DNA from 4 places in the Lysinibacillus sp. A1 genome. Region 3 is predicted to be linked to each of the others. Evidence: riboswitches for the same ligand, from Rfam matches in the RefSeq annotation. Region 3 holds a riboswitch; each other region holds the start of a gene.
What was found. A riboswitch is a leader RNA that binds a small molecule or an ion and turns the genes downstream of it on or off. The one in region 3 is predicted to bind S-adenosylmethionine.

Region 1 (8,071 bases), on a different contig from region 3:
TAAAACACCTTGTATACGACTAACATCATTAACAAGTAATATATTTTTCATCGTTTTAATAACAGGTACTCCTCCAGCAGTTGTCGCCTCAAAGCCTACAAAGACACCATTTGCTTTTGCAAGTTCTTGTAACTCTAATCCACGCTTTGCAAACATGACTTTGTTGGCAGTAATAACATGACATTTATGCTCTACCGCTCTCTTTAAATAGCTATATGCAGGCTCTTCATTCACAATGGCTTCAAATATTACTTGCATGCCTGGTTCTGCCAATACATCATCCATGCTTGTAGTCATCAAATGTGCTGTGCCTGGTACACGTTCTCGGCTAGCATCTGTTACTAAAATTTTAGCTACTTCCAATTCAATGCCTAATTTATTTTTAAGATCTTCCCGCTTTTCATTTAATATATGATAGATTCCTTGACCTACCGTTCCAAATCCTAAAATCGCTGCCTTTATAGTTGCCATTCTTATTATTCCCTCCAACTTACATTCCGCAGTTTCATCAAGCCAAACTCTCCGTGGGGTTGTGCCAAATCATTTGACACCAACCGCAGGCCTTAGCCAACCCTTAATTTTGGATAAATTTTGATATTCAGTACATGTTAGAACATATACAAATTCAAATAATTCGAAATTTAACTTAAAGAAAATTGTAACGCATATATATACTTTACACAAGAAAAATCTTTCTAGGAAGGACATTTGTTTTCCCTAGACGTGCAAAAGAAATCGGTTTCATTCCTTTTACTATACGTTTTTTTAGTTTATCCATAAGATTTGAACAAATATTGACTCTTTACTCTCAAATTATGATGTCTTTCTTCTATTATATATATGTATGTTCAGACACCCATAAACCAGCTAAATAATTAAACTACTATAAAAAAGGCTCATTCCCTGTAGCAGCAGAGAATGAGCCTAAATATATGAGGGATTATTTAGCTCGCTTTTGAAAGCAATTGAAAACGATATTGTGTTAAAGCTTGTTGAACAATACTAATTTCTTCTTCTGTAAAATTTGGTATTGCATACGTACGTTCCACTAATTGAAATGTACCATACTTCAAATAAAATTCTGTTGCTGGAAGCTGGATGTGGCTCACACCATACTTCTCATATGCCTCATAAACTTCCTTAATCGTATAGCCAATATCATCTGTGCAAACCTGTTCTTGATACGCTGAATGACCGAAAATTTGCTGCCATTTACATTCCACTAATGTAAGGATGTGTTGAATGGATTGATTGTTAACAAATACATGACCTTCATTTAGTTCATAAATTAGATAAGATGCAATGTTTTGCGCACTATAGAGATTACCCATTTTAAACACTCCTTTATCATCAGTTTTTTTGAAGAGTAGCCACTGGCTATGTAACTACTCTCCTATCTATTCAAAAGTGGGGGGATCACTTATGAAAACATTTACCTTTTCAACGAGGTTTTTCCGTACATTTAACTTAATTCCAAGTATATAACAAGGTTTTAACAAAGTCAATAATACATATAAAATTACTCGGTATTGTTTTTAAAAAGGTTCTGATAATTACCGGATGAGGTAATTGGTTAATGTAGCAACGTTTGACGTATACCAAATGAGGCTATTCGAATGAGAAAATACGTAAACGCTACAACATTCGCCTGTCATTCTATATTAAGCTTCTACTGTTTGCTCAGTTGTTGCTGTTGCCTGAGTAATAGCCTGCTCTAAATCTGCAATGATGTCCTCCACTGCCTCTAAACCGATTGATAAGCGAATGAGCGATTCGGTTACGCCAGCTTGAATTAGTTCATCTGCTGATAATTGTTGGTGTGTAGTAGATGCTGGATGGATAATTAGCGACTTGGCATCCCCTACATTTGCTACATGTGAAAACAGCTTTACATGATCAATAAGCTTTCGTCCTGCTTCACGTCCACCTTTAATGCCAAATGTAAGCACTGAACCGAAGCCATTTTTTAAATACTTTTTCGCCAACTCATGTGTTGGAAAATCTTCTAGGCCATTATAATTTACATACTCCACAGATGGGTGGTTACGTAAATATTCTGCCACAGCTAAAGCATTTTCATTGTGTTTAGGGATACGCAAATGAAGCGTCTCTAAACCTTGTAAAAGATTGAAAGCTGCATCTGCACTTAATGTAGGTCCAAAATCACGTAACAACTGTACACGCAGCTTTGTAGCAAAGGCTGCAGAAGCTGTATCGATTCCATAGCGTAAACCATGGTAAGAAGCATCCGGCTCTGTAAAGCCTGGGAATCGCCCACTAGTCCAATCAAACTTACCAGCGTCTACAACAACACCACCTAGAGTTGTCCCATGGCCACCTATCCATTTCGTTGCTGAGTGAACTACCACATCTGCACCGTAGTCAATTGGTGTAGACCCATAAGGAGAAGCAAATGTACTGTCGATAATTAATGGTAAGCTGTTGTCATGTGCAATCTTAGCTACAGCTTCAATATCTAAAACCTTTAAGCTTGGATTACCGTAAACTTCTGCGAAGACAGCTTTTGTTTTATCAGTAATGGCAGTCTTAAAATTCTCTGGGTTTGTTTCATCTACAAAAATCGTTTTAATGCCATAGTTTGGTAATGTATTCGCGAATAAATTATACGTACCACCATATAAAGAACTAGCTGCTACAATTTCATCTCCTGCCCCAGCTAGATTTAAAATAGAAAATGCAATAGCTGCTGCACCAGATGAAAGTGCTACTGCTGCCGTTCCACCTTCTAATAAAGCCACACGCTTTTCAAAAACATCCACTGTCGGATTCGTAATTCGCGTGTAAATGTTCCCCGCTTCCTCTAAGGCAAAAAGACGTTGCGCATGAGCAGTGTCTTTAAAAACGAAAGCAGTTGAACGGTAAACAGGAACAGTTCTAGAACCCGTCACAGGGTCTGGCTCTTGACCGCCATGTAACAGCAGTGTTTCTGGTTTAAAATTTGTCATTGTGTACCTCCATTTGGTTATTTTTTTTACGATGGTACCGGAGATGAGGAGGATTTTTCTGTAGAAAACAAAAACCCTCTTCAGCTAAGAAGAGGGTTGCGGTTGCAAGTTTTCCTCCCCTTATCTGCCAGATCCAAGTAAGAATCTGTAGGAATTAGCACCTTAGTAAGTTCATCACCTACTGGTTGCCGGGCATCATAGGGCCTATCCCTCCGCCGCTCTTGATAAGAGTATGAGATTCAATTTCCATCGTTGTTACAAAGTATAAGCATAGAGTTTTTTTCTGTCAACATCTAAATTTTATTTTTTCCGAAACTTCTGTCTGCTCTTTTACGTAGTAAGAACGCATACACTATTTTAGAAAAAAATTTGAAAGGAGTATTTTTATGGTAAAAGCCGTGATCTGTTTTCTAGTTGTTGGCTATTTGATTGGCTGTATTCACGGCTCTAAGGTGGCACAATTTTTATCCGGGGTTGATTTAAAAAAAGCTGGCCATGGCAATGCTGGTGCCTCTAATGCTACGCTTTCACTCGGCTGGAAATATGGCGTTTTAGTAGCTCTTATCGATATTGGCAAAGGCGTCGTAGCCATTGTCGGTGCACATTTTTATTTAACAGATGTAACACATTTAACAGCAGAACAAACATGGCTCCTCACCTACTTGATAGCTGCAGGGGTTATTTTGGGGCATAATTTCCCTTTTTATATGGGCTTCAATGGTGGAAAAGGGACTGCCTCTATCATTGGAATTTTACTTGCGGTTGATTGGAAGATTGGTTTATTTGCACTTATTCTATTTGTTATTTTATCTTTTGCAACGAACTATTTAATTGTTGGGGTATTAGAATTTTACCTCGTTTTTTGTACCGCTACTTACTTATGGATTCCTGGGCTTGGCCCGACCATTATTGCCATTCTACTTTTTGCTATTGCTATTATTTTGCACATTGAAAATATTCAACGTTTAATCAATGGAACCGAGCCTAAAGTTACTTCTGCCTTCAAGAAAAAGAAATAATATTTTTAGGAGATATTTGTATATTTTATGACCACAAATTATCTCTTTAATTACTATTAAAGCTGTAAAACAGACATATTCCGCTTCTTTTCATTCTATACAATAAACGGACGAATTCTTATCTTAAAAAAACATTATACTGACCGATGTTATGGATAATAACCGTCATTTTACGTAGACGTAGAAGGGATGAGAAAATATGTCTTCATCTAAACAAACAACAACGAAGCGTAATTTAAAGCCTTTATGGATTGGGTTGGCTTTTGCTTTATTAATTATCATTATTTTTTTACCTAATAACGGTGATCTACCTGTAGCTGGACAGCGCGCTTTAGCCATTTTAGCTTTCGCGGTTATCCTGTGGGTAACAGAGGCTGTTTCATATCCTGTTAGCTCTGCAATGATTATTGCACTCGTCACAGTTTTACTAGGACTTGCACCATCTAAGGATGATCCAACAACACAACTAGGTACTGCTAGCGCCTTAAAACTATCATTAAGTGGTTTTAGTAACTCTGCCGTGGCCCTAGTAGCAGCAGCTCTTTTTCTAGCGGCAGCCATGCAAATTACCAATTTGCATAAACGACTTGCTCTTTGGATTCTTTCGCTTGTAGGAACAAAAACAAAAGCCATTGTTTTCGGTGCTATATTAGTTTCAATTGCCCTTGCATTTTTTGTTCCTTCAGCTACTGCACGTGCTGGCGCAGTGGTCCCTATTCTTCTTGGCATGGTCGCAGCATTCGGTTTACCACGTGATAGTCGACTTGCTGCTTTACTTGTTATTACTTCTGTACAAGCCGTCTCCATTTGGAATATCGGTATTAAAACTGCGGCAGCACAAAATATGGTTGCTTTGAATTTCATCCAAGAGCAATTTAATGTGAATATATCATGGGGTGCTTGGTTACTTTATGCTGCTCCATTCTCGATTATTATGTCAGTAGCCTTATTTTTCATTATGATTACGCTTATTAAGCCTGAGACGAGCAATATTGATGGTGGTAAAGAAGTCATCAAGAAACAGTTGGCTGAGCTTGGGCCGTTAAAAGCACCTGAGATTCGATTGATCGTTACATCATTAGTTTTACTATTTTTCTGGGCAACGGAAGGCAAGCTCCATCCATTTGATACAACGACGGTTACAATTATCGCTATTGCTGTACTACTAATGCCTAAAATAGGCGTTTATTCATGGAAGGAAGTTGAACCTCATATCCCTTGGGGAACAATCATTGTCTTTGCAGTAGGTATTATGCTCGGAACTATTTTGCTGAATACAAAAGGTGCATCATGGTTATCAGATAAAGTTTTTGGTTCACTCGGTCTAGATACTATGCCAATTCTTGCTACGATTGCTATCGTAACATTATTTAATATTCTTATTCATTTAGGTTTCGCTAGTGCAACAAGCTTAGCCTCTGCACTTATACCAGTGTTTATCGTGTTAGCTTCCACATTAACAGCAAATGTTGATCAGGTTGGCTTTGTTATCATACAACAATTTGTTATTAGCTTTGGTTTCCTATTACCAATTAGTGCACCACAAAATATGCTTGCCTATGGTACAGGAGCATTTACAACAAAGGATTTCCTGAAATCAGGTATCCCATTAACGATTCTCGGCTTCCTCCTAATTTTACTGTTCTCTGCAACTTATTGGAAATGGGTTGGCCTACTATAAACGCTAATGTCATAGATAAACTTATACAACAAAAGGCCTTGAGGGAGCAGCTGTCCTTCAAGGCCTTTTTATTAGAATTCTATTTTGATAAAGCTGGGTCTTTCATTGTTCCACTTTTTGCGTAATTGACATGCCATGACAGCGCTTTTTCAAGATCATGCGGCGTATGATGTCCACCAGTTGCCTCATTAGCGTCGTTAAAATATTGCCATAGCTGCTCACGATAATCAGGGTGTGCACAATGATCAATAATTAGACCTACACGTTCTTTCGGAGCAAGCCCGCGTAAATCAGCCACTCCCTGCTCTGTTACGATAACATCAACATCATGCTCTGTATGATCCACATGCGAAACCATTGGGACAATGCTAGAAATATTCCCACCCTTAGCATAGGATTTAGTCACAAAAATACCTAAGCGTGCATTACGGGCAAAGTCACCCGATCCACCGATACCATTCATCATTTTAGTGCCAGAAACATGCGTAGAATTAACATTTCCGTAAATATCAACTTCTAATGCCGTATTCACTGAAATCAAGCCGAGTCGACGAATAATTTCTGGTTGGTTAGAAATTTCTTGTGGACGCAGTACTAATTTATCCGCATACTTGTCAAAATTCCCATAAACGCGGTTTCCTACTTGTTCAGAGAGGGTAATGGAAGTAGCAGAAGCAAAACTCACTTTTCCTGCATCGATTAATTCAAATACTGCATCTTGAAGTACTTCTGAGAATACTTCTAGGTTCTCAAACTCAGAATCTTTAAAACCAAGTAATACTGCATTCGCCACTGATCCAACCCCAGATTGAATTGGACGCAAGCTTGTTGTTAAACGGCCAACTTTAATCTCTTCACGCAGGAAGTTTAACAGATGATTAGCCATAATATCTGTTTCCTCATCAGCAGGAACGATCGTTGATGGCGCATCTAGAATATCAGAAACTACGATACCTTTTACTTTATCCAAATCTAACGGAATACCGATTGTACCGAGACGATCAGACACATTTTGTAAAGGGATTGGGTCCCGTTTCCCTTGTTGTGCAGGAACGAAAATATCATGTACGCCTTCTAATGCATCAAGTTGTGCTACGTTTAATTCAATGATGATTTGATCTGCCTCTTGCACAAAAATCGGAGAGTTACCAACTGAAGTTGTAGGAATTAATAAGCCATCTTCTGTAATAGCAGCCGCTTCAATAATTGCAAAATCAATAGGTCCTATAATGCCTTGGCGAACCAACTCTGCATTATGTGATAAATGTGCATCCACAAATGTGATATCACCACTATTAATTTTATTACGAATACCAGCATCTGCCTGGAAAGGTCCTCGTTTGCGAATAACGCCAGCCTCTGCTAGGTATTGGTCTACCTCAGGGCCTAGAGATGCTCCTGTATATATATCTACCTGGAAGCTCTCTTTTTTAGCTTTCTCTACAAGCGCAAGAGGTACAACTTTTACATCCCCAGCACGAGTGAAACCGCTCATCCCTAATACCATGCCATCCTTAATCCAAGATGCTGCTTCTTCTGCTGTTACAACCTTGCCCCGTAATTGCTCATGACGAAGCTTTTTCGCTAACTTTTCTTCCATTCCTTATTCCTCCATCCCACTTTATTTTTGTTCAACTAGTATTTGGTTCCATTATCTTTGTCATCAAAATTACCTCCGCTTCAAATAGATATGCAGGAGGCTTTATCCTTAATTAAAAGAGCTAACCCCACTCCTCTTCTGCATAAGAATAATCTAATTTTTGGTAGCACAACCAAATAAACAGCCGATTATATAATTTTATACTATTTAGAATATTTAATCTATATCAAATGAAATATTTAACTTTTCGAGATAATTTCTACATTCCCACACTATTTAAATATAATTATCTACCCCTCTTTAATCGATTTTGATTGGAAAGCGTGCTATGCTCTTGATATATAAGTGACAAAGGAGAGTAGACAAATGGTTAAAGAATTATTACGAAACCATTCTTCAGTAAGAATCTATGATGGAAACCCGATTTCAAAAGAAATTATTGAAGAATTAATCGCAACAGCCCAAATGGCTGCCACGTCACATTTTGTGCAAGCCTATAGTGTTATATGGGTAACAGATGCAGACAAAAAAGAGAAATTAGGATTACTCTCTGGGAATCCCCGTCAGTATGAAACGTCTGGTGGCGCCTTTGTTTTTTGCGTTGATTTCAAACGGCTACAAATGGCAGGTAAGTTAGAGGGAGTAGATATCGTGGCAGATTCAGCCGAAAATGTCCTTGTTGGAGTTGCTGATGTATCATTGTTTGCACAAAACTTTGTTATTGCAGCAGAATCAATGGGATATGGCATTTGCTATATTGGAGGAGTGCGCAATAACCCCTCAGAAATAAGCGATTTATTTAATT
Region 2 (8,071 bases), on a different contig from region 3:
AGCTGGCTTAACTGTTTCAATATACGCATTAGGCGTTACTGTTGGAGCTCCATTATTAACAGCCTTAACATCTCGCCTTAGTCGAAAAACTGTTTTATTGCTTGTCATGACAATCTTTATAATTGGGAACTTAACCGCAGCTATGGCACCAAATTTCTCAATTTTATTAATAGGACGTATTATTTCAGCATTAGCACACGGTGTGTTTATGTCCATCGCTTCTGTCATAGCGGCTGATGTAGTTGAACCAAATAAACGCGCAAGTGCTATTGCCTTTATGTTTACTGGACTAACATTGGCTACTGTGACTGGTGTCCCACTGGGTACATTTATTGGACAAGTAACAGACTGGCGTATGTCGTTCATCTTTATTGTTATTATAGGAATAATTGGTTTAATTAGTAATGCTTTGTTAGTACCAAGCCAATTATCAAAAGGTAACCCAATCTCAATTCGTGATATCGGTAAAGTATTAGATAATATTCGAATGTTATTAATCCTTTTCATTACAGCAATTGGATACGGTGGCGCATTTGTTGTTTACACGTATGTTTCACCTATATTAGAGCAATATATGGGTTATTCGCCACACGCGGTCGTTATTATATTAGTTGTCTATGGTATTTGCGTGGCTATTGGTAATACACTAGGAGGCCATTTTGCAAATCAAAATCCACTTCGTTCCATCTTTATTATTTTTGTAGGACTTGCATTAGCTTTACTTGGCATTGGCTATACTCTTGAATCGCCAATTATCGGGTTAATCATGGTACTAATAATGGGCCTATTTATGTTCATGAATGTCCCAGGCTTGCAACTATATGCAGTTATACTGTCTGAAAAATATATACCATCAGCTATTTCAATGGCCTCTGCATTGAATATTTCTGCTTTCAATATTGGTATATTTTTAGGTTCCTATATTGGAGGCTTTATTATTCGTCATCAATCATTAGCACACACGCCTGTTTATGGATTCTTTATGGTTATGCTTGCAGCGATCGTTACACTCTTATGGCTACTTTTTGATAAAAAGAAACAATAGTGCTCTAAACTTCATTTTGTATAAAAAAGATGTAGAAAATATGTATTGTTTGTTTTTATGTTGTATCCTATAATTTATTTGAATCAAACGAGAATGATTATCATTCTAAATTAAGATAACATTCAATCTGTTTTAGTAAATTTATAGGAGTGAATTGCCATGCGTATCAGTCGATATTTTACATTTGTACTTTTCCTTGTACTGATGTTCGTTTTAAGTGCCTGTGGTTCAAATGAAGCACAAACAAATTCCGAAAATGAGAATCCACCAAAAGAAGATACACGAGTTGTAGAAGATGAGTTTGGCGAAGTAACAATTCCAACAAATCCACAGCGAGTAGCAGCCATCTATATGGAAGATTATTTAACTGCCCTAGATGTCAAACCCGTTGTGCAATGGTATCACCCATCCTGGGGGAAACAAGATTATTTAGGCTTAGACGTACCTGAGTTTGACGTTACAGGTAGTATGGAAACATTACTTCAAGCTAAGCCGGATTTAATCATTGTAGATGGTGCCGCAGATAAGGCAAAGTATGAAGAATATTCTAAGATTGCGCCTACTTATCGCTTAAAAGAAGAAATACTACAAGATCCACGGGAGATTGTAAAAACGATAGCTGATGTTTTAAATATTCCTGAGAAAGCAAATGAAATCGTTGATAAATATGAGGAACGTGTTACTAATTTAAAAGCTACGTTAGATGAATCAGTTGGTGACGAAACTGTTGCCGTTGTTCGTCTAAATGTTGCCGATAAAACATTGGCATTATTCGGAATGAAGAATCGTTACACGGGATACATTTATACGGAAGCTGGTTTAACTCCACATCCATTAGCTCGTGATATGACAGAGTTCCACGAGGTCTTGTCTGAAGAAGCTATTCCAGAATTGGATGCTGATCATATTATACTCTTCCCTTCAAATGGCACTTGGGAAACCGAGGAAAATCAAGAGGCGATTAAATGGTTAGATAGTACACTTTGGAAAACAGTTCCTGCTGTAAAAAATGGACAAGTTTATATTGCTGATCGAACTTATTGGCAGTCTGGCGCCATTACTGCAAACCTACGAAAATATGATGATCTTGAAAAATGGTTCGTGAAATAATTTACAAAAGAAAGCTCTTTAGGGGGCTTTCTTTCTGTTGTTTTCCAAATTTAAACTTTACTTAGGAGTGCATGGACAATGGGTACTTTAACACAAATCTATCATTTACAAACTATTTCATATACTATTCTACCAGCGGATATGCAGCCATATAGCCATACATACTATTCGCTTTTCATCCTTATTAGTGGTAACGGAACACTTAAGACAAATCATGAAACTATCCACCTTATGAAAGAAAAATGTGTGATTATTCCACCTAATTGCCATGTCGAAATTCACACTGCAAATGAGCCCCTCTGCTTATACCAATTGACATTTAACACGATTTATCTTAGTAAATCCCATGCCCCTACTAGTCTCTTTACAAGTGTTAGAGAACTACGTCTCCTTCCCTTTTCTCAATGCAATAGACTATTAGAAGCTATTTATCGGTGTCGTCAAGCAAAGGATGAACACACTATTTTTGAGCAGCATGTTCGTTTCCAAGAATTAATGCTATTTATTTTTGAACAAAACCAACCAAAGCCTATACTACAAAATGATCGTCAATCTGTAGAGCAATCCATTCAATATTTGCACAAACACTTTGGTAGGGATTGGACTGTTGAACAATTAGCAGAACTTGCAAATGTTCCAAGATGGAGTTACTCTCGTATTTTTAAAGATATTACGGGGCAGATTCCTCTTCATTATTTAAATAGTATACGTATTGAAAAAGCCAAACAATTATTAATGACAACTAATGATCGTGTATTTGAAATTAGTCAGTCCATTGGTTTTAATAACGAATATTATTTCAACCGTCGTTTTAAAGAGCATGTAGGTATTTCCCCAGGACAATACAGACGAAGTCAAAGTAATAATGTACGTGTATTCGCACCGTTCTTAGAGGACTTTTTTGTAGCTTTAGGTATTACACCCATTGCCCAATTTAGTCATTCCAAGTGGGGGAAACAAGACTATTTAGGTTTGCAGGATGTGCCCGATATCGATGTACAGTACGGAGAAGTGGATCGTCTCTTTCACTATAAACCAACTTTAATTATGTTAGATGCCGGTATAGAACGTTGGGAAGCTTGTCTTCATTTAAATAAGCTAGCCCCAATCTGTCACCTAGACCACCCTGGGGAAGACTGGCAATCGACCCTCTTTAAAATTGCTGACTTAACAGGAAAAACAGCTATGATGCAAGATATTATCTTGGATTACGAGGATAAGGTACAGAAGGCTCGACAAATTCTCGGTAAATCCGTTTACGGGCAAAGTGTGGCATTTCTTCGTATTTCAGCGATTGGCATTACGCTGTATGCCGGCCCTGAATGCGGTTATACAGGGCCAATCCTATACCGTGACTTAGGCTTAACGCCTCACCCATTAGTATGGAAAATACCGCTAAATCAGCGTAAAGCTCATCTGACTTCCGATCAGCTGCTACAGCTAGACGCGGATCTTTTATTCATCACCTTCGACAAGCAGCACTCCATTTATGAGCATGAAGAGCGTACTATTTTAAAATCTTCCATGTGGAAAAACCTAAGTGCAGTTAAGAGCAGCTGTGTTTATGAGGTCGATTTTTTAACTTGGATGAATTATGGAATCCTATCACATAGCAAAAAAATAGATGATGTTTTAAATGTTCTTGGCTAAAGAACAACAAGGAAGCTTGCTATGGCTTCCTCTTTTGTTTGTGTAGCATAGCATGTTGTACACTCCTGTACAGAAACATCTTTATCCAAACACCTAAAAAGATCATGATACATAAGATAAGATATCAGCTTTTGGATAGGAGGAATTGAATTGTATTATAATCCTTATCCGTATTTTGTTCACCCCTACCATTACCCAATACCGTCAACGGCCCATCACCTTGTAGCTAGACCCTTTTCTCAACATTTAGCAATGCCGACCAGTAATAGTCCCTTTCCCTCTATTGATACACAAAAATTAATATCTTCAGCTACGCGGATAAAGGCGATTATGCAACAAGCACAATTACTTACGGATAAAATTGATAGTTCTCAACAATTTGCCCATGATTTAAAAAATGCTGCACAACTTTCAAATAAAACAGAGGTCGAAAAATTGATTACATCCACAGGCATCACTACAAAATTCGAAACCAACTATACACCAGATAATTTTAGAATACAGCTTATGGATAGTGATTGCTGTAGAGTAACGTTAATTTTAAATTGGTAAATAAAAATTTTAACCATGTAATCCTATAAAAGTTGTTAACTATAAAAATATATGCTAAAGTATTTGTACTGTTATTTCTGAAAATTCTTATATTCTATTTCTTATCAAGAGAGACGGAGGGATCGGCCCGATGAAGTCTCAGCAACCAGCTCAATCAGTATGGTGCTAATTCCTTTTGGCAAAATCTAAGCCTGAAAGATGAGAAGACGAACTACCCACGTATGATTTAGGGAGTCCTCTTCTATAGAGGACTCTTTTTTATTTACCATTACTTTTAGAAAGCAGGAAATTAAATGTCTAATGAACTTTTACAAGCATTGCACTTACTAAAATCAAAACAATGGGTCGATTTGACACATACCTTTGGCCCACATTCACCTCATTTTTTCATGTTTGAAGATGCTAAATTTGAAACATTATTCTCGCATGATGACGGTTTTTTCGCACAGCAATTTACATTCCCCGGACAATATGGAACACATATTGACCCACCTATTCACTTTGTAAGAAATACTCGTTTTCTAGATGAACTAGAGCTAAAGGAGCTAGTTCTCCCGCTTATCGTTATTGATAAATCACAAGAGGCTACTAGTAATCATGACTTTACGCTCAGTGTCCAAGATATTCTAGAATTCGAGGCACAACATGGACAAATAGAAGAAGGTACTTTTGTGGCACTGCGAACAGATTGGAGTAAGCGTTGGCCCGATAAAGAAGCCTTCAATAATAAAGATGTGGATGGCCATAATCATCTTCCAGGCTGGGGCTTGGAGGCATTACAATTTTTATTCAAGGAACGTAAAGTAAGTGCAATTGGTCATGAAACTTTTGATACCGATTCTGCTACTGATTTTCGTCAAAGCGGCAAATTGGATGGAGAATATTTTGTCCTTGATCAAGACACCTATCAAATTGAGCTTATGACTAATTTGGACAAGCTTCCTCCAAAAGGGGCTATTATTTTTAATATTGTACCTAAGCCTGAAACAGCATCTGGATTCCCTGTTCGATCATTTGCCATTTTGCCATAACAAAAAGTCGGTACACTCATACCGACTTTTACTTTTGTACGTTTCTTTTTTTCAATAGATAATAAACGATTAACATGACAAGGACAAATAGTAAGATGACATAAATACTATAATGGGATAAATAGTAACCGACGAATCGCCACTTCTCCCCTAATACTTTTCCTAATGTTATAAATGTGAACGTCCAAATAAATGCTCCTGTATAAGCAAAGAATGCGAATTTTTTATAGGGATAATTATTAATAGCCGCAATATAAGCTGTCAGATGGCGTACACCTGGAATAAAATAGCCAACTATTAATAAAAAAGGACCTACTTTCGTAAACATTTTTTTAGTAAAATCAATTTTTTCCTCAGTTATATGAAACTTTGGCCCATATTTCTGCAAGAGCGGTAAGCCAAATCGATGGCCGATATAGTAGCTTAAAGTAATACCTCCCATGGCACCAATCAGGGCGCTTACTAACGCTGGGATATGTTCAAGACTTTCTCGATAAACACTATAGCCTACATAAGTTAAAAATACTTCATCAGGAAGTGGCAACCCAACAATGCCTCCAATTAGGATCACAATGATACCAAAATACCCGTAATGTTCAATTAGAGATTGCACATGTTGCGCCATTTTCCAACCACCTAACACCTTTTCTATACAGTCATAACAGTAAAATTGCTCAAGCAAATATGTCGTTAAATAATGTGAAGCTGACGTAAAGCAAAATCTATGCCACCTTCAATAGATTTCTTTGTAACAAAATCTGCAGCATTTTTTAGAGCTTGGCTCCCATTTCCCATGGCTACCCCGAGACCAACCTGCTCTAGCATATCTATATCATTCTCTCCATCTCCAAAAGCTATTGCATCCTTAAAATTAATTTCAAAATAATCTAGTACAGCCTTTACAGCTATCGACTTGGACACATCCTGCTGTAAGACATTCACAATATAAGGATGCCATCGTTGCCGTAATATATTCGAAAATTGACAAGCTAATCTTTTTTCAGCCTGCTCATCTGCATAAAGACACATAAGAAAAACCTCTTCTTCTATAATGCTGTCATTTCTAACGGGAAAATCACGTAAAGACAATGTCTCTTGCATCGCGCTTAACGCTAACGGATTTTGTATAGCATTCATCGTAAGTTGTTCTGTAAAAAATGTTAAGGAATGCTGTTGTTGCTGTGCAAAAGCTTGAACATTTTGAACAATGCCCTTTTCAATCGGAATTTTATGTATGACAACATCCTTGTGCTTCACATATGCCCCATTTGCCGTAATAAAGGTTTCAATTCCCAAACTTTTCAGCCCTTCACACATGGACAACGGCCTTCCTGTCGCAGCCACTAGATGAATCCCTTTATCCTGTAGTAGATGAATGGCCTGCCTTGTACTTTCTTCCACAGCGCCATTCTCATAATTGATCAGAGTACCGTCCACATCAAAAAATACTATTTTATATGTCATTTCCTCCATCCTCTCACATCAAACTTTTGAACTATACAATTCGAATTGTCTATGAAATAAATTGTATATAATTCGACAAAATTTGCTCGAACTATATAACTTACTTTAAGTACACCGATAAATACTATTACAAGCTTATTTCTAATGATATTTAACTAATAATGTAAGGATTATTTTTAATTTAATAATTCTAAAGGAGTATACCAAAGAACACAGAATTGTTAAAATGATAGATAATGAATTAAATACATTGAACGATTATCGATTGCGTATAAATAGAACAAAAGAAATAATATTCTAGAGCATGCAAAGGAGTTGATTCTTATGGCATTTAACATCTACTACTATGAAAGTAGCGTAGATTGTAAATTTTGCAAAAAGCATTTTACAACGTATAAAGTACGCCCAAATCGATATAAAATTATCGAGGAACAAACAGATTTCATGCCCGTCTATGATGGCCTAAACCCTTTGCTGTATGAAGTTGCTGTGTGCCCACATTGTGGGTTTGCTTTCCATAAATCCATGACGCGGACATACGGACCTTTCATGCAGCTCATAGATGAACTATACATTAAAGAGCTACAGAAACCTATGAATATCTGTCAGGAACGTACAATCGATGATGCCATTATAAGCTTTAAGCTGGCCTACCTAGTATCTCGCGCATCAATGGAAGAATCGCTTTTGATGGCAAATTTCGCATTAAAAATTGCCTGGTTATATCGCTTAAAAAACGACGAGGAATCTGAAAAACGCTACCTTTTTGCTGCTAGAGATTTTTACAGTAAATCATTTGCATCTAACCAGGAAGGTGGAGAGCGAATTCAATTTTTACATGCCGAGCTAAGCCTCCGACTTGGTGATATGACAGAAGCTAAAAAAGGATTTTCTAGATTAATTGCCGATAAGAATGTCTCGCCAAAATATCGAAAGCTAGCACGTAATCGTTGGGAAAATTATAAATATGATGAACAACCTATAACCGTTAAAGAAAGCATGAATTGAGTGACGAGGAGAGGACTAGTTATGTTGCTATTTCAAAAAAAGATAGATGTGAGAGAAGAGGATATTTTTTCAGAACTGCATCATTTTTTATTAAGAAAAAATAATCGTTATTTAACAAACGAAGAGGTTGTGACGTTGACAGGTGTCTCGTCTGAGCTACTGTATAAATGGGTCAAAGCCGGAAAGTTAAAAAATTCGATATTCCCAAATT
Region 3 (8,071 bases):
ATATTAGTGTCGCTGCAAATAGAGCGGCAAGAATTTTTTTCATTACTTACATTCCTCCAATATAATTTTTGGTTTGGTCATAAACTAGTTCTTATATAGTAATATTACATGAACTTTATTAAAAAATAAAACCAATACCTTCTAGAAATAAGCAATATCAAAAAATTTGAACAAATAGTGACAGATGAAGTATTTGTGAAAATTATACAATAGAAAGGGGTGAAACGATGCTAGTCACATTTATAACCTTCATCTCCATTTTTATATTGCTGTATCTGACAGAAAAAAGGCGTTTCCTCAACGCGGTAGCTCTTGGTTTAATAGGTGTATATATAATCAGAGCGTTCATTATACACTATCCTTTATTACTGCCAAATGATCAGGGAATCGTTTCAGAAATGGGGATTTTTATTATGCTAGGAAGCTTTCCTAGTATCATGTTTATTTTATCTATAGCCATGTTTTTCAATAGTAAGGTTTTGTTAGAGAAGGAAGGACGTAAAGTAAGGAATTTAATGTTAGCTATTTTGGGGCTAAGTTTTGTTATTATGATGATATGGTATGTATTCGTCATTTTTATTCAGATTGAAAATGTGCTTTGGCATATTCTTTTCTTCTATGCGTTTTTAATTTTTGGCTATACAATGTTTTTATACACAAGTGTCCTAGCATATGCTATATTGTATCATTTCACACCTATTCGCTATGAACCAAATTATATAATAGCGCTAGGATCAGGGGTAATTGGCGATAGAGTTCCACCACTTTTAGCAAGTCGCTTAAATGAAGCGGTAAAGCAATACAAAAAGTACGGGGAAAGACCGTTTATCATTGTCTCAGGTGGTCAAGGGACTGATGAAAAAGTATCAGAGGCCAGGGCTATGAAAACATATTTATTAGATGTCCATGATATTCCTGCGAATAAAATTCTAATGGAAGATCAGTCGACCAATACAGAAGAAAATATGATTTTTACGAAAAAGATAATGGATCAACATGCTCAAGGCGAAAAATACCGTTCCATATTTGTAACAAATAATTTTCACGTATTTCGCGCAAGTCTCTATGCAAAAAAAGCAAAACTAGATGCAGAAGGGGTTGGCTCAAAAACAGCCTTCTACTATGTTCCTAATGCATTTACAAGAGAATTTATAGGCTTATTAGAAATGAATAAGTGGGCCCATATTACAGTTTTTTTAATCATTACGCTATTTATAGGCTTACTGTTGCGAGCATATGTGTAACCAAAATTCAACTGTCTTCCATATAATAGTGGCAAGGCAGTTTTTTACATAATGTGCAAGGGAGGAAAACAATGTACGAGCAAATTTTAGCTAAGCGCAATAAGGAACGCATTCATTCCCTACAAGAAATCATACAAACGAAAAATACATGGTTTGCTCAACATATAAAATTACTAACATTCACTGAAGTTAACTTAACAGCCTTGCAAAAAATACTGTATCAAATAGTGCGAGGGTTATTAAAAGATCAGCAACAGCGACATTTGCAAATTGTCCATTCAGATCAAACTCAATCTGTGCAGGACAATGTATTAACGCTGTTAGCAGAGTATGATGATGTGTTGCGTGATGCTATTCCACAACCAATCTATATACTCATTTGGCAAATTTCATCCCTCGAAAGATTAACAAGCAGAATAGAAGTGGTTGATGATGTACTTGATGTTGTTGAATGGTATTTCTGCCATCAGGATAATCAAGTCAAGATTTTAGATGAAGAAGACTTAGATCATGAGGTAATGATTGATTTATATAAAGAGGCGGTTGAGGATCAGGACACGGATGCACAATATCAGCTAGGGGAGTATTACAATGCTAAGGAAGGGGATTGTTTTCAGCCTGAAAAATCATTAAAATGGTTCGAATTAGCTGCTGCCCAAGGAAATGTAGATGCGCAATATGTGCTAGGGAATTTTTATTTTGAGGGAGTCGGTGTTGAGGAGAATTACACTCAGGCTTTTTCTTTATATGAAAAGGCTGCTTTACAAGGGCATGCCGATGCTGCCAATAATTTAGCGGATATGTACTTTAATGGAGAGGGTGTGTCGCAGGATTTTACTCTAGCAAGAAAATGGTTTGATTTTGCAGCTAGTAAAAATGTGGCGGAGGCTATGTTTACGCTAGGAATCATGTATGAGCAAGGATTAGGAGTCAAAAAAGATACGAATGCAGCTTTTAATGCGTATAAAAAGTCTGCCGAAACAGGATATGTAGAAGCGCAGTATCGTCTAGGTGGTATTTATCTAGAGGGGCGTCTTGATCAAGTAAAAGATATGAATCGAGGTTTATTTTGGTATGAAAGAGCAGCAGAGCAATTTCATATCGATGCCTTTTATGATTTAGGTTTTATTTGGAGTAAAGGCTTAACAGGCATTCGAAATATTGAAAAGGGCATTCATTGGTTTAAACAGGCTGCTCTGCAAGGGGATGCAGATGCGAAGCTACAGCTTGGTCATATATATAATAAAGGTGAGGGAGTCGCCAGAAATCTGAAGGAGGCTATTAAGTGGTATTCACTTGCTGCAGATGCTGGCATAGAAGAAGCCGCAAAATTAGTAGAGGAACTTAAGGAATTGTAAATTTTATATTAAAATTTCATGGTTCATTAAGATTATTTATATGGTCTAACATAATAATCCTTTTGTATTGCATGAGGGTTTATTTATGAGTATTTATAATTATTTAGAATAAGGGTATAAAATATTAATATAGTGAAATTTAATGATGATCGATTGAAAAATAGAAAAAAGATAAAAAAAATAAGCATAATCAAACAAACAAATGAAACAAAAGGCTACCAATAATATTGTGGTAGCTTTTTTTTGTTGAAATTCAGACAATGTAGCAGTAAGGACTTTATATACATATTATGTAAAAATATGGTATAAATAAAATTGACAGTATTTTTTAAAATGTTTAAGGTAAATGAGTAATTTTGAAATGAATCATACATAAATAAATCGACTATAGTCAATGTATAGAGAAAATCTGTTAGTTGAGCACAATTCACCTTTTATTCATGATAGAACAATGTGTGGCTGCTTTTGGAGGAAGCAGTGTGACAAATGAAATAGCTGAAGCAAATGGGATCATCGTATATGGTCAGCCTATGAATCGGTATTTTTTGTTGTATCAATCAATATGCTAAAAGGTATTTGTTGTTTCTCAGCCTGTTAAAGTAAACGGAACGAAAGAGGGAAGATAAGTGATTTTTCAAAAACAGAGTAAGACGAAGGCGTTGGATTTACAGCAATATACGGTGAAAATGGAGCTGTCTAATCGCCAATTAATGGTGAAGCAAATTGAAATGCTGAATGTAACGAAGCAAGACTTACAATATTTAAAAGCATTCCAACCGTATGTTATGGACAATGTTGATCACATCGTAAACCGTTTTTACAATATGATCGGTACCGAACAACATTTGGTAAATATTATTAGTCATCATAGTTCTGTAGAAAAGCTTAAAATAACGTTACGGCAGCATATTATTGAAATGTTTAACGGAACGATTGATGAGGAATTTTACCAAAGGCGTGTGAAAATTGCAAAGGTGCACGTACATATTGGGCTTAGAACACAATGGTATATTTGCGCGTTCCAAGATTTATCTCTCTCATTTATAGACTTGGTTGAACAGCATATCGATCATCCACGAGATCAGTTTAATACAATAAGGGCCATATCTAAAATTTGTAATTTCGAGCAGCAACTTGTTTTAGAGGCATATGAAAATACAGTTGAACAGCATAAAGAAAACATGGAACTAGAAAAAGAAGCAATTGAACGGCAAATTGTACAATCCTCTGAATTGCTTGCGACCATTTCACAGGAAACTAATAATTCGTTTTGCAGACTAAGTGAGCAGTCTGGGGAAATTGAACAATTGGCAAAGAGATCGCTAGAAGTGTCTACTCTCGCTGAAAACCAAGCACTGGATGGACGTGAATGTTTAAAGAAACAATCACTAAATATGCATAATATTATTCAGTCTCTTCATGATATAGAAGAAAATATTGAACAATTATCTGATATGTCGAAGGAAATGGAAACAATTATGAGTGTCGTAACCAATATTGCCAATCAGACCAATTTGTTGGCCTTAAATGCCGCTATTGAAGCGGCCCGTGCCGGAGAAGCAGGGAAGGGATTTAGTGTAGTAGCTGATGAAGTACGTAAATTATCCATTCAAACAAAGGAATCTGTCACCGCTGTTGCATTATTGTTGCAAAAAACGAGTGAACGCACCGGGAAATTAGAGCAATCTCTCATTCATATCCAAGAAGAAGTGGCATCTGGTGAGGATAATATGTTACACACGGAAGGTCAATTTACAAATATAGTAGGGGCAATGACAGAAGCAAAAGATCAAAATGATTGCATGGCGACGAAAATACAAGCAATCGCAGGTATATTAAGTGGGCTGGGTAGTTCTTTTACTGAAGTAACGAACTCAGCAGAAAAATTAGCTAGCTTTGCCCAAAATTTAAAAAGCTAGATCACTAGTAACCATATTAAACACTATAGTACTCATTATAATGTGTGTTTAGTAAGCATAATTTTTGGAGCTAGAGCTATCTCATAGTTGAGGTAGCTCTATTTTTGCTAAATTTGTAAAGGGTTTAACGTAATTTTCAATGAAAATAAGTTTATACTGTAGACAGAACTAAAAATAGGGGCGGTTTACTATGAAAACAGTTGTTGTATTAGGTGGCGGCATTACTGGTTTATGCACAATGCATTATCTACAACGCCAAGTGAAGGAAAAAAAATTAGATGTTCAGCTAGTGCTCGTAGAAAAAAATACATATTTAGGTGGCAAACTATATTCAGCCTATGAACAAGGTTTTATTATGGAAACTGGTGCTGACTCTATCGTAGCTCGCCATAAAGGTGTAATGGAGCTAGTGCAGGAGCTAGACTTTGAAGATCATCTCGTTTACAACGAAACAGGTGTATCCTATATTTATACAAATAACGAGTTGCACGCCATTCCAGCGGATTCTACTTTCGGTATACCTATGAGTGTGGCATCACTTGAGGAAAGCACTCTTATCTCAGATCTGGCCAAACAAGAAGCTTTAAAAGATTTAACTTTACCCAATGCAGGTTTTACAAAAGAAAGCTCGATAGGGGAATTTTTAACTTATTATCTTGGCGAAGAGCTTGTGGAAAATCAAATTGCACCTGTTTTAGCAGGTGTCTATTCTGGTGATTTACACCAACTTTCTATTGCTTCTACTTTACCGTATTTAATTGACTATAAAAATGACTATGGAAGTATCATAAAAGGTTTTGATGCGAATCGTGAGCAATTTGTTAAAGCTGCTAATAAAAAATTTATTTCATTTCAAAATGGGTTATCCTCTTTAATTGAGCGATTAGAACAGACATTAACAGAGGTAGATATCATTAAAGGGGTAGCCACAAATCATGTCCAAAAAATGGGGAACCAATATTCGATTACATTAGCAAATGGTCAAAACATTGAGGCAGAATATGTTGTTCTAGCGCTACCGAATGAAGCGGTTCAAAGTATATTACAGGATGACTCCTTAACACATTATTTTGATCAGTTTACTACAGCATCAGCCATTACTATTTATCTAGGCTTTGATGTGTCTGATGCAAACTTACCAGCGGATGGAACAGGCTATATTGTATCCCATAATTCTGATGTCACTTGTAATGCAGCGACTTGGACGAGTCGCAAGTGGAAGCATACATCGAAAAACAATCAACTACTTGTTCGCCTATTCTATAAGAGTATTAATCCGGCGTATGAGCAGTTACGTAAAATGACTGACGACGAATTGGCAGCCATCGCTTTAGAAGATGTTCGGAAAAGCCTAGGAATAGATGAAAAGCCAACCGTTGTGAATGTCACAAAGTGGATTGATCAAATGCCTAAATATGACTTAGCTCACCGGGAAGCGCTGCAAGGCTTACTATTAGAGCTGAATGAAAACTATCCAAATTTATCGATTGCGGGTTGCTCTTATTTTGGAGTAGGTATTGGTGCTTGCATTCAAAATGGGAAAAAAATTGGTGAAGAGCTTGCAGAAGAACTATCCAATTTCTAAGTTTTTAAACGAAAAATTTCTTTGTTATGTGAAATAGTCTTGACTCATTCGTCTGTAAACGATATGATTCTTTTAATTATTTAAAAAATTCATACTTAATAATTCTTATCAAGAGAAGCAGAGGGACTGGCCCATTGAAGCTTCAGCAACCAACTTTTTGTCAGGTGCTAAATCCAGAAGACCGTTGAGTCGAAGATGAGAAGGAACAATAATGATGAGTCGTTAAAGCCTTCTTTTTATATAAAAGAAGGCTTTTTATTATACAGAAATAGAGGAAGAGAGGCTAGTTTTATGGGATTGCTTGAAAGGTTACAAACGCATGTATTGACGGCAGACGGTGCAATAGGCACAGTGTTGTATGGCTATGGATTGGAGTATTGTCATGAGGAAATGAATGTTCAGAGACCTGAATTAATTGAAAAGATTCATAGAGAATATATCGCAGCGGGTGCTGATATTATTCAAACGAATACGTACGGTGCCAATGCCATTAAATTAGCTCGCTATGGATTAGAATCAAGTGTTCAACAATTTAATGAAGCAGCTATTACTATTGCTAAGCGAGCAGCAGCGGATGGCGGTCAATTTGTTTTAGGAACGATTGGTGGTATTCGTGGCATTCGTAAAAGCGATGCAACATTAGATGACATATTAGCGACCGTTGATGAGCAGGCAAGTGTGTTACTTGCAGGAAATCCTGATGGTCTTTTACTCGAAACTTATTATGATTTTGAAGAATTAACAGCGACATTAAACATGCTACGCGCCAAAACTAATATACCGATAATTGCTCAAGTATCTATGCATGAGCCTGGTGTTTTACAAAATGGTATGTCTTTAAATAATGCGCTACATGAATTAGAGACTCTTGGTGCAGATATTGTTGGTGTCAATTGCCGTCTTGGTCCATATCATACGATTCAAGCGTTTGAGGGAGTAGAACTTCCGGAAAAGGCATTTATGTCAGCCTATCCAAATGCTTCGCTATTAGATTTAGAGGACGGGCGTGTTGTTTATGAGTCGGAGGCTGATTATTTTGGTCGCGCTGCTGTTGAGCTGCGTGATCAGGGTGTTCGTTTAATTGGGGGCTGTTGTGGTACGACACCAAAGCATATTGCAGCCGCAAAGAAGTATTTAGAAGAGCTATCACCAGTTAGTGAAAAGCATGCGAAGCCTGCAAAGATTGAGATTGTTCGTGATGCTGAGCCAGCTAAATTTGAACCACTTCATGAAAAGGTAAAGCGTGAACGCTCGGTCATTGTAGAGTTGGATACACCTAGACACTTAGAAATAGATGGGTTTCTTGAAGGGGCCAAGCAACTATATGAGGCAGGTGCCGATGTAGTTATGATGGCAGACAATTCATTGGCATCCCCACGTATTAGTAATATTGCAATGGGGGCGTTATTGAAAAGCTCTAATGGCGTACGCCCCCTTACACATATTACCTGTCGAGATCGTAATTTAATTGGTCTGCAATCACATTTAATGGGGTTAAATGCCTTAGGAATTCATGATGTGCTAGCTGTTACAGGTGACCCAACCAAGGTTGGAGATTTTCCTGGTGCCACTAGCGTCTATGATGTCTCCTCGATGGAGCTGATCCAATTAATTAAACAATTAAATGAAGGGGTTTCTTTCTCAGGGAAACCATTACGGAAAAAGGCTAACTTCTCTGTGGCTGCTGCATTTAACCCAAATGTTCGTGTATTAGATCGTGCTGTGGCACGCTTAGAAAAAAAGATGGAGCATGGGGCAGACTATTTCATTTCACAGCCTGTTTATACAAAGGAAAAAATTATAGAAATATATGAAGCAACGAAGCATTTACAAGCACCGATTTATATTGGCATTATGCCCGTTACGAGTTATAAAAGTGCAGAGTTTTTACATCATGAGGTGCCAGGCATAAAATTATCTGAAGATGCTTTATCAAGGATGAAAGCATGTGGTGAAGATAAGGAA
Region 4 (8,071 bases), on a different contig from region 3:
GGTTATGGCTTCATGGCTGAATATGAGGTAGAGCGTATTTACCGTGATTCTCGTATTAATCGAATTTTTGAAGGTACAAATGAAATTAATCGCATGATTGTACCAGGTACATTTATGAAAAAGGCACTAAAAGGTGAGCTGCCATTATTACAAGTTGCGCAAAATCTACAGCAAGAGCTTTTGATGTTAATGCCGGAGGATATCGGTACAGAGCCACTAGCTCAGGAAAAATACTTAGTGAAAAATGCCAAGAAGATTGCTGTATTAGCGGCAGGCTTAGCAGCACAACGCTTTGGTGCGAAGTTAGATCAAGAGCAAGAAGTTTTAGTAAATATTGCTAATATCGCTAATCAATTATTTGCAATGGAATCAGCTGTATTACGTACAGAAAAAGCGGTTGCACGTGATGGCGTTGAAAAAGCACATCAAAAATTGCTATACACTCAAATTTTCTGCCAAGAAGCATTTGCTGAAATCGAAAAAGAAGCAAAAGATACAATTCTTGCATCCGCAGATGGTGATGCAGCACGTATGACTTTATCTGCATTACGTAAATTAACACGTAACAATCCATACAACCTAATTACGAAGAAACGTGAAGCATCTGTGAAATTAATTGAAGCAGAAAAATATATCGTTTAATCGTATGAAAAACGCTAGCTATCCGTAAATGGGTAGCTAGTTTTTTTGTTCCAGATAAATTCGGGAAAGTAACGGATAAAAATACAGAACCAATGGATAGACTTACGAAAATGAGCGAAGTTCCACCATTCTAAATGATTATGATGGTATACTACAGAAAAAGACAGCAGAGGAGCATTTTTATGACGATTCAATTTTTCCATTATCCAAAATGTACAACATGTAAAAAAGCACAAAAGTGGTTAAATGATCATGACGTTTCCTATGAAGAGGTACATATCGTAGAGCACCCACCAACAAAGGATGAAATAACAGCTTTATGGCAAGCAAGTGAACTACCTTTGAAGAAGTTTTTTAATACTTCTGGTATGAAGTATCGTGACCTTGGTTTGAAGGACAAGCTAGCTGATATGACTGAGGAAGAACAGCTTGAGCTACTTGCTACGGATGGTATGTTAATAAAACGTCCCATCGTAACAGATGGAAAAAAAGTAACTTTAGGGTTTAAAGAATCCGATTTTGAGCAAGCTTGGTTATAACCGTTTTTATCCTTGTTTTTATAGGAGAAGTATGGCACACTGAAAGTGAATATATTACATAATTATGGAGGGGTTTTTTGCATGAGCACACCGAAAGACTTACGTTACTCTGAAGAGCATGAATGGGTAAAAGTAGAAGATGGAAAAGTACGTATTGGTATTACGCACTTCGCACAATCTGAATTAGGAGATATCGTTTTCGTTGAACTTCCACAAGTTGGCGATGAAATCAAAACAGATGATCCATTCGGTAGCGTAGAATCAGTAAAAACTGTTTCTGAATTATATGCACCAATCTCAGGTACTGTAGTGGAAGTAAATGCAGATTTAGAAGATAGCCCAGAATTCGTAAATGAATCACCATATGAAAAAGCATGGATGATCGTCGTAGAGCCTGCTGATGCATCAGAAGTTGATAAACTTATGACAGCAGAACAATACGAAGAGATGACTGCAGAATAAGACAAGCCATAATCAAAAAACGTCGGAAACCACCGGCGTTTTTTATTATATAATAATGTATAAGTGGGTATGTCTAAATGGAGGTGGCGTAATGTTCGATGGGAAATGCTTGATAGTAGAAGGACGCTCAGATAAGCTACAAATTGAGCCAATTTTGAACGAGAATGTTACAATACTATGTACGAATGGAACAATTGGAGTGCATCAATTAGAAGAGCTACTCGATCCTTATGAGGGCTGTGAGCTATTCACTTTTTTTGATGCCGATACTTCAGGCGATAAGTTACGTGCATTAATGGACAGACATTATCCTGAAGCAGAGCATTTACGTACAATGCCAACCTATAAGGAAGTAGAAACGACACCACGAAAAGTGTTAGCGACAATTTTACTGCGTGCACATTTTTCAATCCATAATGAATATATTTTGTAAGGTTGCGTGAGATGAATGAAAGAATGGTCAAAAGAGCAGTGGGAAACGACATTACAGTCGGGAGAAAAAGCTGCGTTTTATTTATATACACCGATGTGTGGTACTTGTGCAGTGGCATCGAAAATGATGTCAATTGTAGAACAACTATTACCTCACTTAAAATTAGGGAAAGCAAATATTAATTTTTTGGAGCAAATTGCTATTGAACATCAAATTGAAAGCGTTCCTTGTTTACTTGTTTGTGATGGCGGCAAAGTGACAGAAAAGATTTATGCTTTTCAATCCGTACCATTTTTGTACGAATTGTTAAAAAAATCAATTGACTGAACTTTATTAGCGTGGTAAAGTAACAAATATATTACTAAAACATTAAATATATCGAACTCTTATGAAGAGCGGCGGAGGGAAGTGCCCTATGAAGCCCGGCAACCATCACATAGTGAAAAGGTGCCAAATCACCCAAAGATTTTTCTTTGAAAGATGAGAGAACGGTTCAACGTATAATACGTGACCCCTTCTACTTGTCTATAAGTAGAGGGGTTTTTTTATATAAGAAAAGGAGTATTCGCTATGATACAGCTTCAAAATATAACGAAGAAATACAAAACAGCAAATGGCGAATTAACGGCAGTCAAAGATGTTAACCTTACTATTAATAAGGGTGAAATTTTTGGCATTATCGGCTATAGTGGCGCTGGTAAAAGTACGATGATTCGTTTACTTAATGGTTTAGAGAAACCAACAGCAGGAACAGTAACGGTGAACAATCAAGAATTTTCTTCGATTAAGGGTCAAAAACTTAGAGCAGCTAGACAAAAGGTTAGTATGATTTTTCAACATTTTAACCTACTTTGGTCACGAACAGTTGCAGAAAATATTGCCTTCCCATTAGAAATTGCAGGTGTATCAAAAGCTCAACGGGAGGCGCGGGTGAAGGAATTGATAGCACTTGTTGGCTTAGAAGGGCGCGATCAAGCATATCCATCGCAACTGTCTGGTGGACAAAAGCAACGTGTAGGGATTGCACGTGCATTAGCAAATAACCCAGAGGTTTTACTATGTGATGAGGCAACATCTGCACTAGACCCTGAAACAACAGATGCCATTCTTGATTTACTGGTAGATATTAATGAACGTTTAGGGTTAACGATTGTCCTCATTACGCATGAAATGCATGTCATTCGCAAGATTTGTCATCGTGTAGCCGTGATGGAGGCAGGCGAAATTGTAGAGCGTGGGGAAGTATTGCAGGTTTTCCAGGCACCTCAGGCGGCCATTACTAAGAAATTTGTAGCCCAAATTACAAATACAAAGGAAACACAAGATACAGTAGAACAAATCAAAGCAAATTACCCAACGGGACAACTGGTCAAACTGATTTTTGTTGGTGAAAAAACCGAACAGCCTGTTATTTCACATCTTGTAAAGCAATTCGATGTGGAAGTAAGCATTGTACACGGGAATATTTCACAAACGAAAAATGGAGCATATGGTACGCTCATCGTGCAAATTGATGGGTCGAAAGCAAATGTGACTGAAGCCCTAAGCTATTTAAATACAGTGGAAGTACAAACGGAGGTGATTGCAGATGCTAACTAATCTCTTTCCGAATGTAGACTGGGATAGCATGTGGCAGGCTACGTATGAAACATTATATATGACAGCCATTTCTACAGTTATTACATTTATTCTAGGGTTAGCCATTGGGATCGTCCTATTTTTAACAAGTCCCAATCAGTTATGGGCTAATAAAATTGTTAGCTTTTTAACAGGGTCACTCGTTAACATTTTCCGCTCTATCCCATTTATCGTGTTAATTATTTTATTAATTCCATTCACTAAGTTTTTACTAGGTACAATCCGTGGAGCTAATGCTGCTTTACCTGCTTTATTTATCGGTGCGGCTCCATTCTATGCACGTATGGTATTAATTGCGTTACGTGAGATTGATAAAGGTGTCATTGAAGCAGCTCGTTCAATGGGGGCAAAAACCTCCACAATTATCTGGAAAGTTCTAATCCCTGAATCATTACCAGCATTAATTTCTGGTATTACGGTTACGGCTGTAGCACTTGTTGGTTATACAGCAATGGCAGGGATAATCGGTGCAGGAGGTCTTGGAAACTTAGCCTTCCTAGACGGGTTCCAACGAAATCGCCAAGATGTGACATTAATGGCAACTATTTTGATCTTAGTAGTAGTCTTTATTATCCAATGGATTGGTGATTTCATTACAGAAAAAATTGATAAACGTTAATAAAACTGAGGTTATTCCGGTTCTTGCCGCTAACATATTTTCATCAAAATAAAGGGAGTGTCATAAATGAAAAAGTTATTAACAGGATTATTTTTATCAATACTTGTACTAGCTTTAGCAGCTTGCGGTACTGATAAAAAAGAGGATGCAAATTCAGCATCTGGTGATAAAACAGATAGTAAAGAAAACGTTACATTAAAAGTGGGAGCTTCTAATACACCACATGCCGTAATTTTGGATAAAGCAAAACCGATCTTAGCTGAGAAAGGTATTGACCTTGAAATAGAAACATATACAGACTATGTGCTACCAAACCAAGATTTAGAATCAAAAGAGTTGGATGCAAATTACTTCCAACATATTCCGTATTTAGAGTTACAAATTAAAGACAATGGCTATGACTTCGTCAATGCTGGTGGTGTTCATATTGAGCCAATCGGTATTTACTCTAAAAAATATAAATCTTTAGAAGAACTTCCTGAAGGTGCAACAATCTTACTTTCTAATTCGGTATCAGATCACGGTCGTATGCTGTCATTATTAGAAGCTAAGGGCTTAATTAAATTAAAAGAGGGTATTGATAAAACAGCAGCAGAAATTAAAGATATAGATGAAAATCCTAAAAACTTTAAATTCGATGCGAATACAGCACCAGAAATGCTTGTACAAATGTACGAAAACGACGAAGGGGACGCAGTACTGATCAACTCTAACTTTGCTATTGATAATGGCTTAAACCCAATCGAAGATGCGATTTCTCTTGAAGATAAAGAGTCACCATACGTAAACATCATCGCAGTACGTGCGGGGGATGAATCAAGACCAGAAATTAAAACATTATTAGAAGTATTAACGTCTAAAGAAATCCAAGACTTTATTTTAGAAGAATGGAAAGGTGCAGTAGTACCTGTTCAATAATTTAAATAAAAGAGTACGTAAGTAGTGAATTACTTACGTACTCTTTTTCTTTTGAAGCTGTTTAAGTGAATTTTGACAGCTTTCGAATAGTGACTATCTACAAGTTGTCGATTTCCGAGGAAATAAAAATGGCTATATAAAATAGTTACAACAGCTCATGTAATGTCTATTCTCCGTGTTTCAAAGGATGATCCCTCCAGTATCGGTGAAAACCAATTCTAGAGGGATTTTTTAGAGTTCAAAAAAGGAAAAAATGTTAATTTTTTATTTATTAACATTCTTCAGTGTCGCTTAGCAACTTTTTCATCTACACTAATAAAGCGACTCTGAATATATTTACTAAATATCTGAATAAATAATGAACTTTTTTGTTCTAAATACTAATAAAGTAGGCGTTTTATCGTGAATGAAGGATTTATTTAGAAATTGTTTAGTTGCAAGTAGTACTATATAATTGTTAGAAAAGTTTTTTTGTGAATTTAGATTTTATTCATCTATTTTGACTAAAAAAATCATACTTAAGTATGTAGAGATGAAAGGGGTTTGGTGAAAATGGCAATGAGAAATGGCCTATTACGTTGCAGAATACTCGGCATATATAAGTAGATGAATAGATAACGAAAAAATGGCGATAAAAATTACATGAAAGTTTAGCCAAAGGAGTTATTGTTATGACGATAAACACGAAATCAATGAGCTCAGCTTTATTAAATAAAATTCAAACAAAAAAAGCGACAATTGGGGTAATTGGCCTCGGCTATGTAGGTCTACCATTTGCCATTGAAATTGTTCAAAAAGGTTTTCATGTTTTAGGCTTTGATAAAAATCAAGAAAAAATCGCCCTGTTGCAAAACGGTGAAAGCTATATAGCTGATATCCCGAAAGAAAATATACAGTTACTATTGAAGGAACGTCAATTTGAAGCAACCGATGATTTTTCCAAACTTGCTTCTGTTGATGTTGTCATCATTTGTGTGCCAACCCCTACAATGGAGGATGGTACTCCTGATATTTCCTATATAGAAGAAGCAGCTCACGATATAGGGTGCCATATTAATGCAAATGCACTAGTCATTCTTGAAAGCACGACCTATCCTGGGACAACAGAGGAAGTTGTTCAGCCTATCTTGCAAAAACATGGCTTTGCGGTTGGTCAAGATTTATTTTTAGCCTATTCACCAGAACGAGTGGATCCTGGTAATAGTAATTTTTCAGTTGCTAATACACCCAAAGTTGTTGGCGGTGTTACTTCCACATGCTTGGAAGTTTCAAAGGTTTTTTATGAAACAGTCATTCATACTAGTGTATATACGGTAACAAGTCCGAAAGTTGCCGAAATGGAGAAATTGCTGGAAAATACGTTTCGCCAAATCAATATCGCTCTTGTCAATGAACTAAGTCAAATTTGCTATAAAATGAATATTGATATTTGGGAAGTTATCGATGCCGCCTCAACAAAGCCTTATGGATTCATGCCATTTAAACCTGGCCCAGGAGTCGGTGGACATTGTATCCCTGTGGACCCTAAATATTTATTGTGGGCGGGTCAACAGCATGGTGTCTCAGCAACATTAATAGAAGCAGCAGATAAAATTAATGATTCGATGCCTAGCTTTGTTGTAGAGAGACTGAAGCAGTACTTACGTATTCAAAATACGGAGCTACGCCAAGCAAAAATTGTTATTATTGGTGTCACGTATAAGCCGGAAATAAATGATTCACGCGAATCTCCCGCACTACATGTCATTCAACAATTACTAGATAATCAGTGCTCAATACAAATTATCGACCCTTTTATTCAAACATTCCCGGTAGAACAATCCCTATTCCATACAGTTCCTTTAACAGAGCAAATTATTAAAGATGCAGATGCGGTATTGATTTTAACCAACCATTCCAACATTGATTATTCATTAATTGATCAACAAGCATCATTAATTTTTGACACACGTAATACCCATTTTTTATTTAAGAATAAAAATTATTACAAGTTATAAGGAGAGTTCATGGGACATGAAACAGCTAAAAATATGTGGGCTTCTACTCCTGATGTTCTTAGCAGGATGTCAATTCACTCCTCAAAAAACGATTCAACCAATTGATTCTACTATAGAGATTAAGGAATCGGATGGTACGATGAGTGATTCAATCAGCCATGCCGATATTATTAAGCCAAAAGTGGCTCTAACGTTTAATGGCTTTGCGGATAATCAAACAATGGAGTTACTACTGAAAAAATTAGATGAATCTAATATGAAAGCTACCTTCTTTTTAGAGGGGCTACGTGTGGCACAGGAGCCAGAGCTTGTTCGAGACATTTTAAAAAGAGGTCATGAAGTGCAAAACGGTACATTGTCATTTCCAGATGTCACAGCTTTAGACTATGATCAAACGTATGAGGAGATTTATTTAACGAATCAAATATTTGAAGAGCATTTAGGATATAAGCCGAAATATGTTCGAAGCCGTTCCGGTGATATTACAGATAATATGCGCTTAGCGGCTGCTGCTTTGGACATGAATGCAGTGATAGGATTATCTATTAATCCACTGGATCGAAAAATGCAAAGTGCCCAAGAATTGGTCGATTATATAGGCAAATATATTGATAGAGGCTCTATTATTCACCTCAATACGTATATTAATCCTGCCATTATAGATACCATCCCTTTACTAGCACAATTAGCTGAAGAGCATGATTATACAATTACTACGTTAAGTGATGTGTTAGATAACCGTTATTTAACAAAGTCATTAGAAGAAATAGCAGGTTATGATGCCATCAAACCTAATTTAAATTATGAAAATATCGAACCACAT

Region 1: it holds a riboswitch for S-adenosylmethionine, as region 3 does, so the genes downstream of both, PI85_RS05460 (O-acetylhomoserine aminocarboxypropyltransferase/cysteine synthase family protein) here and PI85_RS20410 (bifunctional homocysteine S-methyltransferase/methylenetetrahydrofolate reductase) in region 3, are expected to answer to the same signal.
Region 2: it holds a riboswitch for S-adenosylmethionine, as region 3 does, so the genes downstream of both, PI85_RS02265 (cyclase family protein) here and PI85_RS20410 (bifunctional homocysteine S-methyltransferase/methylenetetrahydrofolate reductase) in region 3, are expected to answer to the same signal.
Region 4: it holds a riboswitch for S-adenosylmethionine, as region 3 does, so the genes downstream of both, PI85_RS14165 (methionine ABC transporter ATP-binding protein) here and PI85_RS20410 (bifunctional homocysteine S-methyltransferase/methylenetetrahydrofolate reductase) in region 3, are expected to answer to the same signal.

What each region holds. Positions count from the first base shown of each region.
Region 1 covers NZ_JSZM01000008.1:57,547-65,617, forward strand. Annotated here, with positions in the region: gene PI85_RS05450 (homoserine dehydrogenase) at 1-471, opposite strand, end outside; gene PI85_RS05455 (hypothetical protein) at 945-1,331, opposite strand; gene PI85_RS05460 (O-acetylhomoserine aminocarboxypropyltransferase/cysteine synthase family protein) at 1,662-2,966, opposite strand; SAM riboswitch class I at 3,084-3,197, opposite strand; gene PI85_RS05465 (glycerol-3-phosphate acyltransferase) at 3,353-3,985, shown strand; gene PI85_RS05470 (DASS family sodium-coupled anion symporter) at 4,185-5,666, shown strand; gene PI85_RS05475 (succinate CoA transferase) at 5,746-7,266, opposite strand; gene chrR (class II chromate reductase ChrR) at 7,633-8,071, shown strand, end outside.
Region 2 covers NZ_JSZM01000004.1:58,586-66,656, reverse strand. Annotated here, with positions in the region: gene PI85_RS02285 (MFS transporter) at 1-1,045, shown strand, start outside; gene PI85_RS02280 (ABC transporter substrate-binding protein) at 1,205-2,155, shown strand; gene PI85_RS02275 (helix-turn-helix domain-containing protein) at 2,234-3,805, shown strand; gene PI85_RS02270 (hypothetical protein) at 3,956-4,357, shown strand; SAM riboswitch class I at 4,456-4,562, shown strand; gene PI85_RS02265 (cyclase family protein) at 4,651-5,388, shown strand; gene PI85_RS02260 (DedA family protein) at 5,417-6,013, opposite strand; gene PI85_RS02255 (Cof-type HAD-IIB family hydrolase) at 6,079-6,852, opposite strand; gene PI85_RS02250 (DUF2225 domain-containing protein) at 7,177-7,860, shown strand; gene PI85_RS02245 (hypothetical protein) at 7,882-8,071, shown strand, end outside.
Region 3 covers NZ_JSZM01000032.1:71,715-79,785, forward strand. Annotated here, with positions in the region: gene PI85_RS20385 (hypothetical protein) at 1-43, opposite strand, end outside; gene PI85_RS20390 (YdcF family protein) at 228-1,244, shown strand; gene PI85_RS20395 (SEL1-like repeat protein) at 1,316-2,602, shown strand; gene PI85_RS20400 (globin-coupled sensor protein) at 3,229-4,521, shown strand; gene hemG (protoporphyrinogen oxidase) at 4,712-6,106, shown strand; SAM riboswitch class I at 6,209-6,308, shown strand; gene PI85_RS20410 (bifunctional homocysteine S-methyltransferase/methylenetetrahydrofolate reductase) at 6,398-8,071, shown strand, end outside.
Region 4 covers NZ_JSZM01000015.1:145,789-153,859, forward strand. Annotated here, with positions in the region: gene PI85_RS14140 (acyl-CoA dehydrogenase family protein) at 1-642, shown strand, start outside; gene PI85_RS14145 (arsenate reductase family protein) at 825-1,181, shown strand; gene gcvH (glycine cleavage system protein GcvH) at 1,263-1,643, shown strand; gene PI85_RS14155 (TOPRIM domain-containing protein) at 1,735-2,076, shown strand; gene PI85_RS14160 (thioredoxin family protein) at 2,092-2,403, shown strand; SAM riboswitch class I at 2,460-2,563, shown strand; gene PI85_RS14165 (methionine ABC transporter ATP-binding protein) at 2,647-3,675, shown strand; gene PI85_RS14170 (methionine ABC transporter permease) at 3,665-4,333, shown strand; gene PI85_RS14175 (MetQ/NlpA family ABC transporter substrate-binding protein) at 4,400-5,251, shown strand; gene PI85_RS14180 (nucleotide sugar dehydrogenase) at 5,923-7,248, shown strand; gene PI85_RS14185 (polysaccharide deacetylase family protein) at 7,265-8,071, shown strand, end outside.